DNA from 3 places in the Xenophilus sp. genome. Region 2 is predicted to be linked to each of the others. Evidence: predicted binding sites of a transcription regulator. Region 2 holds the regulator's gene; each other region holds the start of a gene.
What was found. Region 2 encodes sigma-54, which starts transcription at its own class of promoters, with help from an activator protein. Its sites were predicted from a motif close to TGGCANGNAANCTGCTTT; they were not measured.
Positions count from the first base shown of each region.

Region 1: ACIY1X_RS02330 (phenol hydroxylase subunit) is a predicted target of sigma-54. The motif match lies at 3,426-3,443, and genes of this name have one in related genera.
Region 3: hmpA (NO-inducible flavohemoprotein) is a predicted target of sigma-54. The motif match lies at 1,964-1,981, and genes of this name have one in related genera.

Region 1 is NZ_JBIQNC010000006.1:2,459-7,619, forward strand. It holds gene ccoG (cytochrome c oxidase accessory protein CcoG) at 1-158, shown strand, start outside; gene ACIY1X_RS02310 (FixH family protein) at 187-459, shown strand; gene ACIY1X_RS02315 (hypothetical protein) at 472-714, shown strand; gene ACIY1X_RS02320 (GntR family transcriptional regulator) at 738-1,496, opposite strand; gene ACIY1X_RS02325 (sigma 54-interacting transcriptional regulator) at 1,503-3,194, opposite strand; gene ACIY1X_RS02330 (phenol hydroxylase subunit) at 3,477-3,674, shown strand; gene ACIY1X_RS02335 (phenol hydroxylase) at 3,704-4,696, shown strand; gene ACIY1X_RS02340 (MmoB/DmpM family protein) at 4,719-4,988, shown strand; gene ACIY1X_RS02345 (aromatic/alkene/methane monooxygenase hydroxylase/oxygenase subunit alpha) at 5,015-5,161, shown strand, end outside.
Region 2 is NZ_JBIQNC010000101.1:11,222-16,382, reverse strand. It holds gene ACIY1X_RS15555 (nitric-oxide reductase large subunit) at 1-1,122, shown strand, start outside; gene fdxA (ferredoxin FdxA) at 1,142-1,468, shown strand; gene map (type I methionyl aminopeptidase) at 1,580-2,326, shown strand; gene ACIY1X_RS15540 (RNA polymerase factor sigma-54) at 2,351-3,925, opposite strand; gene lptB (LPS export ABC transporter ATP-binding protein) at 3,942-4,733, opposite strand; gene lptA (lipopolysaccharide transport periplasmic protein LptA) at 4,730-5,161, opposite strand, start outside.
Region 3 is NZ_JBIQNC010000044.1:991-6,151, forward strand. It holds gene htpX (protease HtpX) at 1-195, shown strand, start outside; gene norR (nitric oxide reductase transcriptional regulator NorR) at 263-1,825, opposite strand; gene hmpA (NO-inducible flavohemoprotein) at 1,984-3,162, shown strand; gene ACIY1X_RS09425 (ProQ/FINO family protein) at 3,126-3,851, opposite strand; gene ACIY1X_RS09430 (VUT family protein) at 3,882-4,439, opposite strand; gene ACIY1X_RS09435 (NAD(P)/FAD-dependent oxidoreductase) at 4,436-5,161, opposite strand, start outside.

The DNA of each region.
Region 1 (5,161 bases), on a different contig from region 2:
TGGAGATCGGCCCCGCGGACTCGCGCTGGGTGGCGGTGCGCCTGCAGATCATGGACGGCAGCGCTGCGCCCGGCTCGCATGCCATCCACTTCGACGTACGGCAGGAGGGCGGCGGCGCACAGGTCTCCGAGAAGGCCGTGTTCCTGGTGCCGCGCTGAATTCCGCTTTCAAGAAAGGCTTGCTGCAATGACCGACCAGAAGACCGACGAAGGCGCCTCGCCCTGGTGGCGCCACCCGATCATGTGGATGGTGGTGGGCGGTCCCGCCGCCGTGGTGGTGGCGGGCTGCGTGACGGCGTGGATCGCCGTGCACGGCGCCGATCCGGTGGTGGACGCCGACTACTACCGCCACGGCGTCGAGATCAACCGCACGCTGGGCGCCAAGGCCATGCTGCCGGCGCAGACCGGCCGCAACCACGCCATGACGCCGGCGCGCGACCTGCCGCCGGCGAAGCCCTGAGGAGGCCCCGCGATGCAGGCGCGCCGCGTGATGGCTGTGGGCTGGTCGTCCTTCCTGGCGGCCTGCGTGCTCGAGTTCCTGGTGTTCGCCTGTGTCGACCCCGGCGAGTTGCAGTGGTTCGGCCGGGCGCTGCCGCCGAGCCGCCAGCTCGTGTACGCGCTGTCCTTCTTCGTCTTCTGGGCCGTGACGGCCCTGTCGGGCGCCCTGGCGCTGCTGCTGACGCGCTCGTCGGCCGAGATCAACCAGGCGCCCTGAGCGCGTCTTCGGTTCACACCTTCTCAGGCCTGCCGCAGCGCCGCCGGCGCGCTGCCGGGCAGCACCACCGTGCCTTCGCGCAGCGCCCGCAGCAGCACGTGCGGCGTGGCCCAGATGTGGGCCTCCAGCGCCAGCGCGGCGCGCGCCTCCAGGCCGGCGATGGCCAGCTCGTAGATCTCCCGGTGCTCGGCGTGCACGTCGCGCTCGCTGCCGGGCAGGCCCATCGCGTAGCTGCGGTAGCGCTCGCTGTGGCGCGACAGCAGGCGCAGCACGTGCAGCGTCCACGGCGAGGCATGGCCCGACAGCAGCGCCTCGTGGAAGCGCAGGTTGAGCACCTCCCACTGGCGCCGCCGGCCGGGCGCGATCGGCCGCTCCTCGGCCGACAACGCCTCGTAGGCCGCCGTCAGGGCGTTGCGCCAGGCCGCGTCGCCGTGCCGTATCGACAGCCGCAGCGCCTCGGTCTCGATGTGCACGCGCAGCCGCGTGATGTCCTCCAGCTCTTCGATGGCGATGGGCGCCACGCGAAAGCCGCGCTGGCCCTCGGCGCTGACCAGCGCGTCGCTGACCAGCCGCGTCAGCGCCTCGCGCAGCGTGCCGGCGCCCACCTGGTGCGCCACGCGCAGGTGCTCGATGCGCAGCTTGCTGCCGGGCGCCAGCCGTCCTTCGATGATGGCGTCGCGCAGCGTGGCGTAGGTCTGCTCGATCAGCGTGCGGGAGCCGTTGGTGTCCGGCGCGTCGTTGGCGGGCAGGGCCCGCAGGGGCAGGAATGAACGTTTGGCCATGTTGTGTCAGGAGGCGTTGCGCGCGCGCTCCTGCAGGCGCGAGAGGCGGTAGCTCAGCTGCGGGCGCGTGATGCCGAGCGCGCGCGCCGCCGCGGCCAGGTTGCCGCCGGCGCGCTGCACGGCCTCGCGGATCAGGGCGTCCTCCATCGCGTCCAGCGTGAGGCCGCTGCGCTGCAGCGCCTCGTAGAGCCCGGCGGGGGGCGCGCACACGGCCGGGCTTTCCAGCTGGCCGGCGGCGTTCAGCGTCAGGGCGTCGGCCGAGGGCGCCTGGGGGAACAGCATCGGCGCGTCCACCAGCTCGCCGTGCACGGCCAGGATCACGCCGCGCTCGATCAGGTTCTCCAGCTCGCGCACGTTGCCCGGCCAGTCGTGGTGGCGCATCGCGGTCATCGCCAGGTCGGTGAAGCCGGCCACGCGCTTGCCGTGCGCGGCGGCGTACTGGTGCAGCAGGTGCATGGCCAGCGGCTCGATGTCGTCCACGCGCTCGCGCAGCGGCGGGATGCGGATCGGGTAGACGTTCAGGCGGTAGAGCAGGTCGCGGCGGAAGCGGCCTTCCTCCACCGCCTTCTCCAGGTCGACGTTGGTGGCGGCCACCACGCGCACGTCCACCTTGCGCGGCTGGCTGCCGCCCAGGCGCTCCACCTCGCCCTGCTGCAGCACGCGCAGCAGCTTGGCCTGGGCGGGCAGGGGCAGCTCGCCCAGCTCGTCCAGCAGCAGCGTGCCGCCGTGCGCGCGCTCGAAGCGGCCCACGCGCGCCGCGGTGGCGCCGGTGTAGGCGCCTTTCTCGGCGCCGAAGAGTTCGCTCTCGATCAGCTCGGCGGGCAGCGCGGCGCAGTTCACCGCCACGAAGGGCTTGTCGGCGCGCGGGCCCATGGCGTGCAGGGCGCGGGCGAAGCGCTCCTTGCCCACGCCGGTCTCGCCGGTCAGCAGCACCGTCACCTGCGTCGGCGCGGCCTTGCGCAGCAGCGCCACCGTCTCCTGGAACGCGCGTGAGCGGCCCAGCAGCGGGCCCTGTTCGTCGGCCGGCTCGAGCTGCGTGCGCAGCGCCTCCACCTGCGACTGCAGCTCGTCCAGGCGCACCAGCATCGAGTCGGGGTCGTAGTCGCGCGCGAGCTGCTCGCCGTCGGGCCACTCGTGCACGAAACGGCCTTCGATCAGGCAGTGCTCGGCGCCGCAGGCGGTGCACTGCACTTCCTTGAACAGCGCCGGGCGGCGGAAGAAGCCGCTGGTGTAGCCCGAGGCGTAGCCCAGCAGCATCCAGCACACGGGGGCGTCCTGCGGGCCGAAGTCGCGCTGGTGCACCTCGGCCTCCCAGCTGTGGTCCCACTGGAAGACGCCGTGGAAGTGGCCGGCCGCCTCGTCGAGGTCGAACACGCGCGGCGTTACGCGCACCATGCCTTCGAGCATGTGCAGCTGCGGGCCGACCGAGAAGGCGTCGAACAGCGGGGCGTCGGGGCGCACCTGCCGTGCCAGCAGCGCGTCGCGCTCGCCCGACGCGTAGCCCGCGCGCATCAGCAGGCGGCGCGTGTGGGCCGGGCCGATGCTGGCCATCAGCTCGCGGCGCAGCGCCTGGATGGCCGCCGCGTGGACCAGCAGCATGCGCTGGCCCGACAGCCAGATGCGACCGTCGACGGTGGAGAAGTGCACCAGCCGGCGCAGGTCGTCGTCGGAGGGCAGGGGCGGGATCGGCGGCGGCATGTCGGAAAGTATCGATAAATTGACCCGAACCGTCCACCCGGGGCAATCCCTCGACAGCTCCGGATTGATCTTTTCATGCAGCCGCCCGGCGGGGCTTCATCAAATCATCATGCTGCTGCGCAGCAATCACGCCGCGCCGGCGGGTGCGATCCGCCGAAACGCCGCCGATGCCGGCCGGGACAGGCCGATTCCTAGGGGCAAACCCTCAATTTATCGACATTTTCGGGTGACTGGCACGCACCGTGCAAAACAGGCTGCGCACGCCGACCTCACGAGAACGCCATGTCCATCCCTGCCACCGACCCCCCCGCCTGCGACCTGAGCCAGCGCTTCGTGCGCGTGCTGAGCCGGCGCGACAACGGCTTCGTCGAGTTCGCGTTCTCGCTCGGCTGGCCCGAGCTGTCGGTGGACCTGCTGCTGCCCGAGCCGGACTTCGAGGCCTTCTGCCGCACGCACCGGGTGCAGCAGCTCGACGACTGAATCCCTTCACCCCGAGGAGACAACGCCCCATGAACATCGACCTGCAGGCGCGCGAGATCCAGCCGCTGCGCCAGACCTTCGCCCGCGTGGCGGCCTACACGGGCGACAAGCCCGCGTCGCGCTACCTCGAGGCCACGCTGGGCGCGCAGCCCGCGGCGAACTTCCACTACCGGCCGACCTGGGAGCCGGAGTTCGAGCTGTTCGACACCGGCCGCACGGCGGTGCGCATGGCCGACTGGTACGCGCTGCGCGATCCGCGCCAGTACTACTACGCCACCTGGACCATGGCCCGCGCGCGCCAGCAGGACGCGATGGAGTCCAACTACCAGTTCGTCGAGTCGCGCGGCCTGGTGGGCAAGATGTCCGACGCGCTGCGCGCCAGGGCCTGCGCCGTGCTGATGCCGCTGCGCCACGTGGCCTGGGGCGGCAACATGAACAACTGCAACGTGTGCGCGCGCGGCTACGGCACCGCCTTCACCGCGCCGGCCATGTTCCACGCGATGGACCACCTGGGCGTGGCCCAGTACCTGACGCGCCTGGGCCTGGTGATGGACGAGCCCGGCGTGCTGGAGGCCGGCCGCAACGACTGGCTGCAGGCGCCGCGCTGGCAGGTGCTGCGCCGCTATGTCGAGGACACGCTGGTGCTGCAGGACCCCTTCGAGCTGTTCGTGGCGCAGAACCTGGCGCTCGACGGCCTGCTGTACCCGCTCGTCTACGGCCAGTTCGTCGACGAGCACCTGGCGCTGCAGGGCGGCACCGCGGTGGCGATGCTCACCGCCTTCATGCCCGAGTGGCACGACGAGAGCGCGCGCTGGATCGACGCGGTGGTCAAGGTGGCGGCGGCCGAGTCGCCGGAGAACCTGGCGCTGATCTCCGGCTGGTATGCCGCCTACGCCCAGGCCGCACAGGCCGCGCTGGCGCCGGTGGCCGACCTGGCGCTGGGCGAGCAGGGCGCCGGCGCGCTGCAGGCCGTGCGCGAGGCGCTCGACGCCCGCGCCCGCAAGGCCGGCCTGGCCGTCTGAGGAGCACGCCATGAGCAGCAGCATCTCCAACGTCTTCATCGCCTTCCAGGACAACGAGGAAGCGCGCCCCGTGGTCGAGGCCATCCTGGCCGACAACCCCGATGCCAGCGCGGCGCACACGCCGGGCCTGGTCAAGATCGACGCCCCCGGCCGGCTCACCATCCGCCGCGCCACGATCGAGGAGCAGACCGGCCGCGCCTACGACCTGCAGCAGATCCACGTCAACCTCGTCACCCTCTCGGGCCACATCGACGAGGACGACGACCAGCTCACCCTGAGCTGGAGGCACTGAACCCACACATCACAGGAGACACACGCATGGACACCCGCGTCGCCAAGAAGAAGCTGGGCCTGAAGGAGCGCTACGCCGCCATGACGCGCGGCCTGGCCTGGGACACCAGCTACCAGCCGATGGACAAGGTCTTCCCCTACGACCGCTACGAAGGCATCAGGATCCACGACTGG
Region 2 (5,161 bases):
ATGCCGGCCGAATGGAACTTCTGGCTCGGCCACCAGGGCTACGAGTACGTGGACCTGGGCCGCATCTGGCAGATCCTCAAGTGGGTCGGCATCCTGCTGTGGCTGGTGCTGATGCTGCGCGGCGTGCTGCCGGCGCTGTTCGCACGCAGCACATCGGGCAAGAAGGAAGACAAGAACCTGCTGGCCCTGCTCACCGCCTCGGTGGGCGCGATCGGCCTGTTCTACGGCGCGGGCCTGTTCTACGGCGAGCGCACCAGCCTGTCGGTGATGGAGTACTGGCGCTGGTGGGTGGTGCACCTGTGGGTGGAGGGCTTCTTCGAGGTCTTCGCCACCACCGCGCTGGCCTTCGTCTTCAGCAGCATGGGGCTGGTGTCGCGGTCGATGGCCACCTCGGCCAGCCTGGCCTCGGCGTCGCTCTTCCTGCTGGGCGGCATCCCGGGCACCTTCCACCACCTGTACTTCGCCGGCACCACCACGCCGGTGATGGCGGTGGGCGCGGCCTTCAGCGCGCTGGAGGTGGTGCCGCTGATCGTGCTGGGCCACGAGGCCTGGGAGAACTCGCGCCTGAAGACCCGCGCGCCGTGGATGGCGAACCTCAAGTGGCCGCTGGCCTGCTTCGTGGCCGTGGCCTTCTGGAACATGCTGGGCGCGGGCGTCTTCGGCTTCATGATCAACCCGCCGATCTCGCTGTACTACATCCAGGGCCTGAACACCACGCCCGTGCACGCGCACTCGGCCCTGTTCGGCGTCTACGGCTTCCTGGCGCTGGGCTTCACGCTGCTGGTGCTGCGCTACGTGCGGCCGCAATTCGTGTTCAGCGAGGGGCTGATGAAGACCGCCTTCTGGGGCCTGAACGCCGGCCTGGTGCTGATGATCGCCACCAGCCTGCTGCCGATCGGCTTCATCCAGTTCCACGCCAGCGTGACCGAGGGCCTGTGGTACGCCCGCAGCGAGGCCTTCATGCAGCAGCCGATCCTGGTGACGCTGCGCTGGGTGCGCACCTTCGGCGACGTAGTGTTCATCGTCGGCGCGGTCGCGATGGCCTGGCAGGTGGTGCTGGGCCTGGCCGGGCGCAGCGCGGCGGGACACGCCGACCCGCTGCTGCAGCCCGCAGCCCGCTGATTCGGGGCAGGCCCGCGCGATGACCCACGTCGTCACCGAGGCCTGCATCCGCTGCAAGTACACGGACTGCGTCGAGGTCTGCCCCGTCGACGCCTTCCGCGAGGGGCCGAACATGCTGGCGATCGACCCCGACGACTGCATCGACTGCGCCCTGTGCGTGCCCGAGTGCCCGGTGCACGCGATCTTCTTCGACGAGGACACGCCGCCGGACCAGCGCGACTTCCTGCCGCTGAACGCGCGGCTCGCCAAGGTCTGGCCGTTGATCGTCCGCGGCCACGGGGCCCTGCCCGATGCCGACGCCTGGGCCGACGTGGCCGACAAGCGCCATCTGCTGGACGAAGGCTGAGGCGTCCCATTCCAGCCGCCGCCGGGCGCGAGCTTCGACCTCGGCCCGGCGGCGCTGTTTTCACGGCGCCGGCATCGGGTCAGAATCGGCCCCGACGCAACAGGACCCTTCATGACCATCGAAACCCAAGACGACGTCGTCGCACTGAAACGCATCGGCAGGATCGTCTCGCTGACGCTGCAGCGGATGCTCGATGCCGCGGAACCCGGCATGACCACCCGCGAACTCGACCGGCTCGGCGAACGGCTCCTGGAGGAGCACGGCGCGCAGTCGGCGCCGAGGCTGACCTACGGCTTCCCGGCCGCGACGTGCATCAGCATCAACGAGCAGGCGGCGCACGGCATTCCCGGGGACCGGGTCATCCGGGCCGGCGACGTCCTGAACGTCGACGTGTCTGCGGAACTCGGCGGCTATTTCGCCGACACCGGCGGAACCACCGTCGTGCCGCCCTCCACGGCGCAGAAGACGCGCCTGTGCCACGCTACCCGCGCGGCGCTCGCCGAGGCCATGAAGCGTGCCCGGGCGGGGCAGCCGGTCAACGGCATCGGCGGGGCCATCGAGCGCACCGCGAAGGCGTACGGCTTCAAGGTCATCGAGAACCTCGGAAGCCACGGCGTCGGGCGCGCACTGCACGAGGCGCCGGACCACATCGCCGGCTACTTCGACCCCGCGGACCGGCGCATCCTGCAGGAAGGCATGGTCATCACCATCGAGCCCTTCCTGTCGACCAAGAGCCGCACCGTCACCGAGACCTCCGACGGCTGGACGCTGGCCGGCGCCCGCGGGAACCTGTCCGCGCAGTACGAGCACACGATGATCATCACGAAGGGCGCGCCCATCGTCGTCACGCAGCACTGACGGCGCGCGGGCGGAGGGCAGGCCCTACAGCGCCTTGCGCAGGTTCGCCGGCGCGATGCGCAGCGCCTCGCGGTACTTGGCGACGGTGCGGCGCGCGCACTCGATGCCCTGCTCCTTGAGCATCTCGGAGATCTGGCTGTCCGACAGCGGCTTCTTGGCGCTTTCGGCGCCGACGAACTGCTTGATGAGGGCGCGCACCGCGGTGCTGGAGGCGTTGCCGCCGGTCTCGGTGCCCAGGGCCGAGCCGAAGAAGTACTTCAGCTCCACCGTGCCGAAGGGCGTGGCCATGTACTTGGCGGTGGTCACGCGGCTGATGGTGGACTCGTGCAGGCCCAGCTCGTCGGCGATCTCGCGCAGCACCAGCGGGCGCATCGCCAGCTCGCCGTGCACGAAGAAGTTCTTCTGCCGCTCGACGATGGCGTTGGACACGCGCAGGATGGTGTCGAAGCGCTGCTGGATGTTCTTGATGAACCAGCGCGCCTCCTGCAGCCGCTGCGACAGCGCCTGACCGCCCTCGCCCTTGTGCGCCTTCAGCGCGCCGGCGTAGATGTCGTGCACGCGCAGGCGCGGCATCACGTCGGGGTTGAGCTGCACGCGCAGCTTCATGTTCGCGCCGCGGCCGCTGCGGGTGACGATGACGTCGGGCACGATGACGTTGCGCTCGACGTCGACGAAGCGCCGGCCCGGCTTGGGCTCCAGCCTGGCGATGAGCTGCATCGCCTGGCGCACCTCGTCCTCGCTGCCGCGGGTGAGCGCGGCCAGGCGGCGGAAGTCGCGCCGCGCCAGCAGCTCCATCGGCTGCTTGCAGATGGCCAGCGCGATCTTGCGCACCTCCATCGCGTCCTCGTCGCCCTCGTCGTCGGCGGCGCCGGCGCGCAGCTGGATGGCCAGGCACTCGCCCAGGTCGCGCGCGCCCACGCCCACCGGCTCCAGGCTCTGCAGCAGGCCCAGCGCGACCTGGAAGTGGTGCACCAGCTCGTCGAACTGGTCGTTGTCGTCGCCGGCCAGCGCCGAGGCCAGGGCGGGCAGCGAGTCCTCCAGGTAGCCGTCGTCGTCGAGCGACTCGATCAGGAAGCGCAGCGCGGCCGAGTCCTCCGGCGACAGTCGCAGGGACAGCGCTTGGCGGTGCAGGTGCTCCTGCAGCGACTCGTGGCTGCGCGCCAGCTCGGTGGCGTCGGCGCGCTCGTCGTCGTCGCCGCTGCCGCTGCTGCGCGGCGGCGCGTCGCCGCCCCACTCGCTGTCGTCGGGCGCCAGGTCGACGCTGCCGTCGCCCTCCCAGTCGGGCTCGGCGTCGACGGCATCGGCCACGGGCGCGTCGGCATCGCCGCCGGCGACGGCGCCGTCGGACCCCGGCACGGCGAGGGACGGCTCGGCGTCCTCGCGCTCCTCGCGCGGCTGCGGCGCGTCGGCGCTGTCCAGGCCGAACTCCTCGCGCTGCGCCTCCTCGGTCTGGCGCTCCAGGAAGGGGTTGTCGTCGAGCATCTGCTCGACCTCCTGCGCCAGCTCCAGGGTGGACAACTGCAGCAGGCGGATCGACTGCTGCAGCTGCGGCGTGAGCGCCAGGTGCTGCGAAACCCGCAGCGACAGGCCCTGCTTCATGCCGTGCGGTCCTCGTTCACATGCGGAAGTGCTCGCCCAGGTACACGCGGCGCACTTCGACGTTGTCGACGATCTCCGATGGCGTGCCTTGTGCCAGCACATGCCCGTCGCTGATGATGTAGGCGTGGTCGCAGATGCCCAGCGTCTCACGCACGTTGTGGTCGGTGATGAGCACGCCGATGCCGCGCTCCTTGAGGAAGCTGATGATGCGCTGGATCTCGATCACCGCGATCGGGTCGATGCCGGCGAAGGGCTCGTCCAGCAGGATGAAGCGCGGCTGGGTGGCCAGGGCGCGGGCGATCTCCACCCGGCGCCGCTCGCCGCCCGACAGGGCCAGCGCCGGCGAATCGCGCAGGTGGTCCACGCGCAGGTCGGTCAGCAACTCGGTCAGGCGCTCGTCCATGCGCGCCTTCGACAGCGGCACCATGCGGCCGTTCGCGTCGGGCTCGCGCTGCAACTCCAGCACGGCGCGCACGTTGTCCTCGACATTGAGCTTGCGGAAGATCGAGGCCTCCTGCGGCAGGTACGACAGGCCCATGCGCGCGCGGCGGTGGATGGGCATGTGGGCGATCTGCTCGCCGTCGATGCTGATGTCGCCGGCGTCGGCGCGCACCAGCCCGACGATCATGTAGAAGGAGGTGGTCTTGCCGGCGCCGTTGGGGCCCAGCAGGCCGACCACCTCGCCCTTGCGCACGTCCAGCGAGACGTCGCGCACCACCCGGCGGCTGCCGTAGCTCTTCTGCAGGCCGCGCGCCTCCAGCCGGCTGCCGGGGGCGGACTCGGCCGCGGGGTTGGCGGCCTCGATCACGGGCGCGCCCCCTGGCCGTCCAGGGTGGTGCTGGGGCGCAGGCCCCGTTCGCCCTCGGGCGCGGCGGGGGCGGCCGGCGCCCCCTTGCCGGGCTCACTGGCCGCGCGCGGCGTCAGGATCGCGCGCACCCGGCCGCCGGGCTGGCCGGCGGAGACGCTGGCGTCCGGCGGCAGCGGCGCGCCGTTGACGGTGAAGGTGTCGTTGCTCTGGTCGTAGACGATCAGCGGGCCGGTGGTCTCGTCGTTGACCCTGGCGCCGACCAGCCGGCGCATGACGGCGCGGCGGATGAACTTCACGTTGTCGGCGCGGCCGTCGTACTCGATGACCTCCGATTCGCCCTCGATCCACTCGTCGGTGCCGGCGTCGCGCTTCTGCTTGTAGTAAGCGCGCTGGCCGGGCGCGGCGGTGACCACGCCGTACTGGTAGCC
Region 3 (5,161 bases), on a different contig from region 2:
GCCGCGCAGCTGATGGGCCGCCGGCAGCCGATGATCAACGCGCTGGCGCGCCTGGGCGGCCTGCCGGCCGGCGAGCTGCCGCGCTCGGTGGAGGCGATGGGCATCACCGGCAAGCTGGGCAGCCTGTTCGCCACCCACCCGCCGATCGAGCAGCGCATCGCGGCGCTGCAGAACGCCGCACCCGGCGCCTATTGATCCGCCGCGCGGCACCCGCCGCGATGCCCCGTCCTCCGAAGGCCGCCCCGCGCGGCCTTCGCCGCGTTCAGGGCCGGCCCAGGCCCAGGCGCCGCGCCAGCCGCTGCAGGTTGCCGCGGTCCATGCGCAGCTCGCGCGCGGCGGCGGCCCAGCGGCCGCCGTGGCGCTGCAGGCTGTCCTCGATCAGGCGGCGCTCGTAGGCCAGCACGGCCTGGCGCAGGCCGGGGGCCTCGGCCTCGTGGGCCGGCGCCGGCGCGGCGGGCGCATGCGCCGGCGCGGCCGCCGCCACCGTGCCGGCCAGGTCCGCCGCCCCTAGCGTGAGCATGCGCGCGCGGCCCGGCGCGGTGGCATGCGGCGTGCGGCTGAGGGCGCGCAGCACGCCGCGGCTGATGAGGTGCTCCAGCTCGCGCACGTTGCCGGGCCAGCTGCGCGCCAGCAGGGCGGACTGGGCGGCCGCGTCCAGGCGCAGCCCCCGCAGGCCCAGCCGCGAGCGGTTCTCCTCCAGGAAGAAGCCGGCCAGCAGCAGCACGTCGCTGTCGCGCTCGCGCAGCGCGGGCACGTGCAGCGGGTACACGCTCAGGCGGTGGTAGAAGTCGGCGCGCATGCGGCCGGCGCGCACCTCGGCCGCCAGGTCGCGGTTGGTGGCGGCGATCACGCGCACGTCCACCCGGTGCTCGCGGTCCGAGCCCAGGCGCTGCAGCTGGCCGCTCTGCAGCACGCGCAGCAGCTTGGCCTGCACCGGCAGCGACAGCTCGCCCACCTCGTCCAGGAACAGCGTGCCCTGGTGCGCCTGCTCGAACTTGCCGCGGCGCTCGGACAGCGCGCCGGTGAAGGCGCCGCGCGCGTGGCCGAACAGCTCGCTCTCGACCAGGTTGTCGGGCAGGGCCGCGCAGTTGATGCTGACCAGCGGCCGCGCCGCCCGCGCCGACTGCGCGTGCACGGCATGGGCGACGAGCTCCTTGCCGGTGCCGGTCTCGCCGGTGATCAGCACGTTCAGCTCGCTGGCCGCCACCAGCGCCACGTCGCGCTGCAGCTGGCGCATGGCCGGGCTCTGGCCCAGCAGCATGCGCTGCGCCGACGCGGGAGGTTCGCTCGGCGGCGCCTGGTGCGCCTGCGCCCGCAGCTGGCGCAGCCGCTCGGCCGTCGCCACGGTGGCGGCGGCCAGGTTGCTGAAGGCCTGCAGCACGTCCAGTGCGGCCGGGCCGGCGAAGCGCCCGGCGTCGAGCGCGTCGAGCGTCAGCAGCCCCCAGGGCCGGCCGCCCGCCTGCAGCACGCAGCCCATGCAGTCGTGCACCTCCAGGGCGGCGTGCGGCTGCGCGACCAGGCCGTCGTAGGGGTCGGGCAGCGGGCTGCCGGGTGGGAAGCGCAGGGCCTGCCCCGCCGCCAGCAGTTGGGCGAAGCGCGGGTGCTCGGCGATGCGGAAGCGCCGCCCCAGCGCGTCGGGCACCAGGCCGTCGATGGCCACCGGCCGCAGCCATTCGCCCTCCAGCCGCAGCAGCGCCGCCGCATCGGCCGGCAGCACGGTGCGCAGCGCGGCCAGCAGGCGCCGCAGGCGCTCGTGCTCGGGCAGGTCCTCGGCGAGATCGGCGACCAGGGGGACCAGCGCGTGCAGGGTGGCGGATGTTGTCATTTCGATCATTTTGCTATCGGATTGACGGCATCCGGAAGATGTCAATTTGACTCGGTTACGCGTAAACCCTTGGTGGGCAAGGGCGGCCCCGCCGGGCACGCGGCATGCATGGCAGCGGGCGTTCACTTTCCCTTTGTTTCGCCTGGAACCTGCTCCCTATGCTGACCGAACGCCAACGCGCCATCGTCCAATCCACCGTGCCCCTGCTCGAAAGCGGCGGCGAGGCGCTGATCACCCACTTCTACACCACCCTGCTGGGCGAGCACCCCGAGGTGCGCCCGCTGTTCAACATGGCGCACCAGCACAGCGGCGCCCAGCCGCGGGCGCTGGCCTTCAGCGTGCTCATGTACGCCAAGCACATCGACCGGCTCGAGGCGCTGGGCGACCTGCCGGCGCAGATCGTCAACAAGCACGTGGCGCTGCAGGTGCAGCCGGAGCACTACCCCATCGTCGGCGCCTGCCTGCTGCGCGCCATCCGCGAGGTGCTGGGCGCCGAGGTGGCGACCGACGAGGTGATCGACGCCTGGGCCGCGGCCTACCGGCAGCTGGCCGACGTCCTGATCGCCGCCGAGCGCGACGTCTACGACCGCACCGCCGCGGCCGAGGGCGGCTGGCGCGGCGAGCGCGCCTTCCGCGTCGAGAAGAAGGTGCAGGAAAGCGCCGAGATCACCTCCTTCTACCTGGTGCCGGCCGACGGCGGTCCGGTGATGGCGCACCTGCCGGGCCAGTACATCGGCCTGCGCGTCGCAGTGGACGGGCAGGAGCAGCGCCGCAACTACTCGCTGTCGGCGCCGGCCAACGGGCGCAGCCTGCGCATCAGCGTCAAGCGCGAGGCTGGCGGCAAGGTGTCGAACTTCCTGCACGACCGGGTGCAGGCGGGCGACACGCTGGCCGTGTTTCCGCCGGCCGGCCACTTCACGCTGCAGCACAGCGAGCGGCCGCTGGTGCTGATCAGCGGCGGCGTCGGCATCACGCCCACGCTGCCGATGCTGGCCACCGCGCTGGGCGCCGACCGGCCGGTGACCTTCATCCACTGCGCGCGCGACCGCGCCGTGCACGCCTTCCGCGAGCGCATCGACCAGCTCGCGGCCGAGCACCCGCTGCTCACCCGCTACTACTGCTACGACCGCGCCGTGCCCGAGGACGAGGTGGACGCCGAGGGCTACCTGACCGAGCAGCGGCTGGGCGAATGGCTGCCCGCGTCGCGCGACGTGGACGTGTACTTCCTCGGCCCGCGCCCGTTCATGCGCCTGATCAAGCGCGCCCTCAAGCACCTGGGCGTGCCCGAGCGGCAGGTGCGCTACGAGTTCTTCGGGCCGGCCGAAGCCTTGGCCTGAGCCAGCAGCCGGCGCGTCTCGTCCAGGTCCATGCCGTACATCTCGGCGAAGGCCTCCAGCGTCGGCTGGCCGCTGGCCTCGAAGGCGCGCTGCAGCGCCTCGCGCCGCGCCACGCGGCGGCCGTGCTCGGCGAAGGCCTCGTCCAGCAGCAGCAGCGCCTCGGGGCGCGAGACGCGCACCTGCTCGGTGTAGGCCGCGCGGTCCAGGCCGCTGGCCTCGATGGCCTCGGCCAGCCGGGCCACCAGCTTGGGCCGCAGGTCCTCGTTCGGCGTGCGCGCCTGGCGGCGGCGGTACAGCTCGACGATCGCGTGGTGCACGTGCTCCGGCGCCACCGGCTCGACCACCTGGCCGTCCAGGCCGTGGCGCGGCAGGCGCTCGGCGATGGCCTGCAGGTAGCGCCCGGAGCGGGCATGCAGGCCCAGCGCCACCTTCAGCTCGTCGGCGGGCAGCTCCTCGGGGTGGCGCGCCAGCAGCTCCTCGTACACGCCGCGCTGCAGCGGCAGGAAGCGTGCGCCGAACAGCTTCGGGTACAGCGCCGCCAGTTTCTCCAGCAGCGGATGGACCTTGCGCTCGGCGCCGGCCGCTTTGGCGGAGTTGCCGCCGCGGCGGCGGCCTTTGTTGTTGTTGCGCGGTGCCGGCGGGGCGGCCTCGGGCGCGGCGGTGTCGGGAGAGGCGTCGGGAGCGTTCATGTCGTCGTCGGCAGGGCGGGCGAAAGGGGTTCAGGAAGAGGCGCTGGAGGGCTGCGGCCCTAGGCTGCGCGCGATCAGCAGGCGGAAGGGCAGCAGCATGCCGACGCCCACCGCCAGCTTCACCGCCAGGTCGCCGAGTGCCCAGGTGATCCACGGGCTGCCGGTGCCGGCGAAGCCGATGCCCCAGAACACGGCGCTGTCCAGCAGCGCGGCGGCGACGGTGGCCGCCAGCGGCGCGCGCCACCAGGCGGCGCGGCGCAGGCGGTCGAACACGCCGATGTCCAGCCATTGCGAGGCGATGAAGGCGGTGCCCGAGGCCAGGGCGATGCGCGCCGGCGCCAGCACGAGCGAGGCTGCCACCGCCACCGCGAAGCCCACCCACGCCACGCGGCGCGCGATGCGCGGCCCGAAGCGGCGGTTGACCAGCTCGCTCACCAGGAAGGCCGCCGGGTAGGTGAAGGCGCCCCAGGTCAGCCAGTCGTTGATGGCGTACTGCACCAGGATGTTGGAGGCGAGCACCACCGCGGCCATGGCCGCGACGGCCAGGGCGAAGAGGCGGGCGTCGTTCGGGCGCTGCATCGTCGTCATGCCGGCACCCTCCGCGCCTCGGCCTGCGCCGCGAGGCTGCGCGCCACGGCTTCGGCCGCCTTGATGCCGTCCACCCCGGCCGAGAGGATGCCGCCCGCGTAGCCCGCGCCCTCGCCGGCCGGGAACAGGCCGGCGATGCCGGGGCACTGCAGCGTGTCGCCGTCGCGCGCGATGCGGATGGGCGAGGAGGTGCGCGTCTCCACGCCGGTCAGCACTGCGTCGTGCCGGTCGAAGCCGGGGATCTTGCGGCCGAAGGCGGGGAAGGCCTCGCGCATGGCGGCGATGGCGTAGCCGGGCAGGGCGCCGTGCAGGTCGCCCAGGCGCACGCCGGGCCGGTAGCTGGGCTGCACCTCGCCGAAGTCCGTCGACGCCCGGCCGGCCACGAAGTCGCCGACGAGCTGCCCCGGCGCGCAGTAGTCGCCGCCGCCGAGCACGAAGGCCAGCGACTCCAGCCGGCGCTGCAGCTCGATGCCGGCCAGCGGGTGCGGCCGGCCCTGCGCACGCTCCAGCGCCTCGGGCGGGAGGTCGAGGTGGCGGTAGTCGGTCGGGTAGTCGGCCGGCTCGATGCCGACCACGATGCCCGCGTTGGCGTTGCGCTCGGCGCGCGAGTATTGGCTCATGCCGTTGGTCACCACGCGCTGCGGCTCGCTGGTGGCCGCCACCACCGTGCCGCCGGGGCACATGCAGAAGCTGTAGACCGAGCGGCCGTTGCCGGCGTGGTG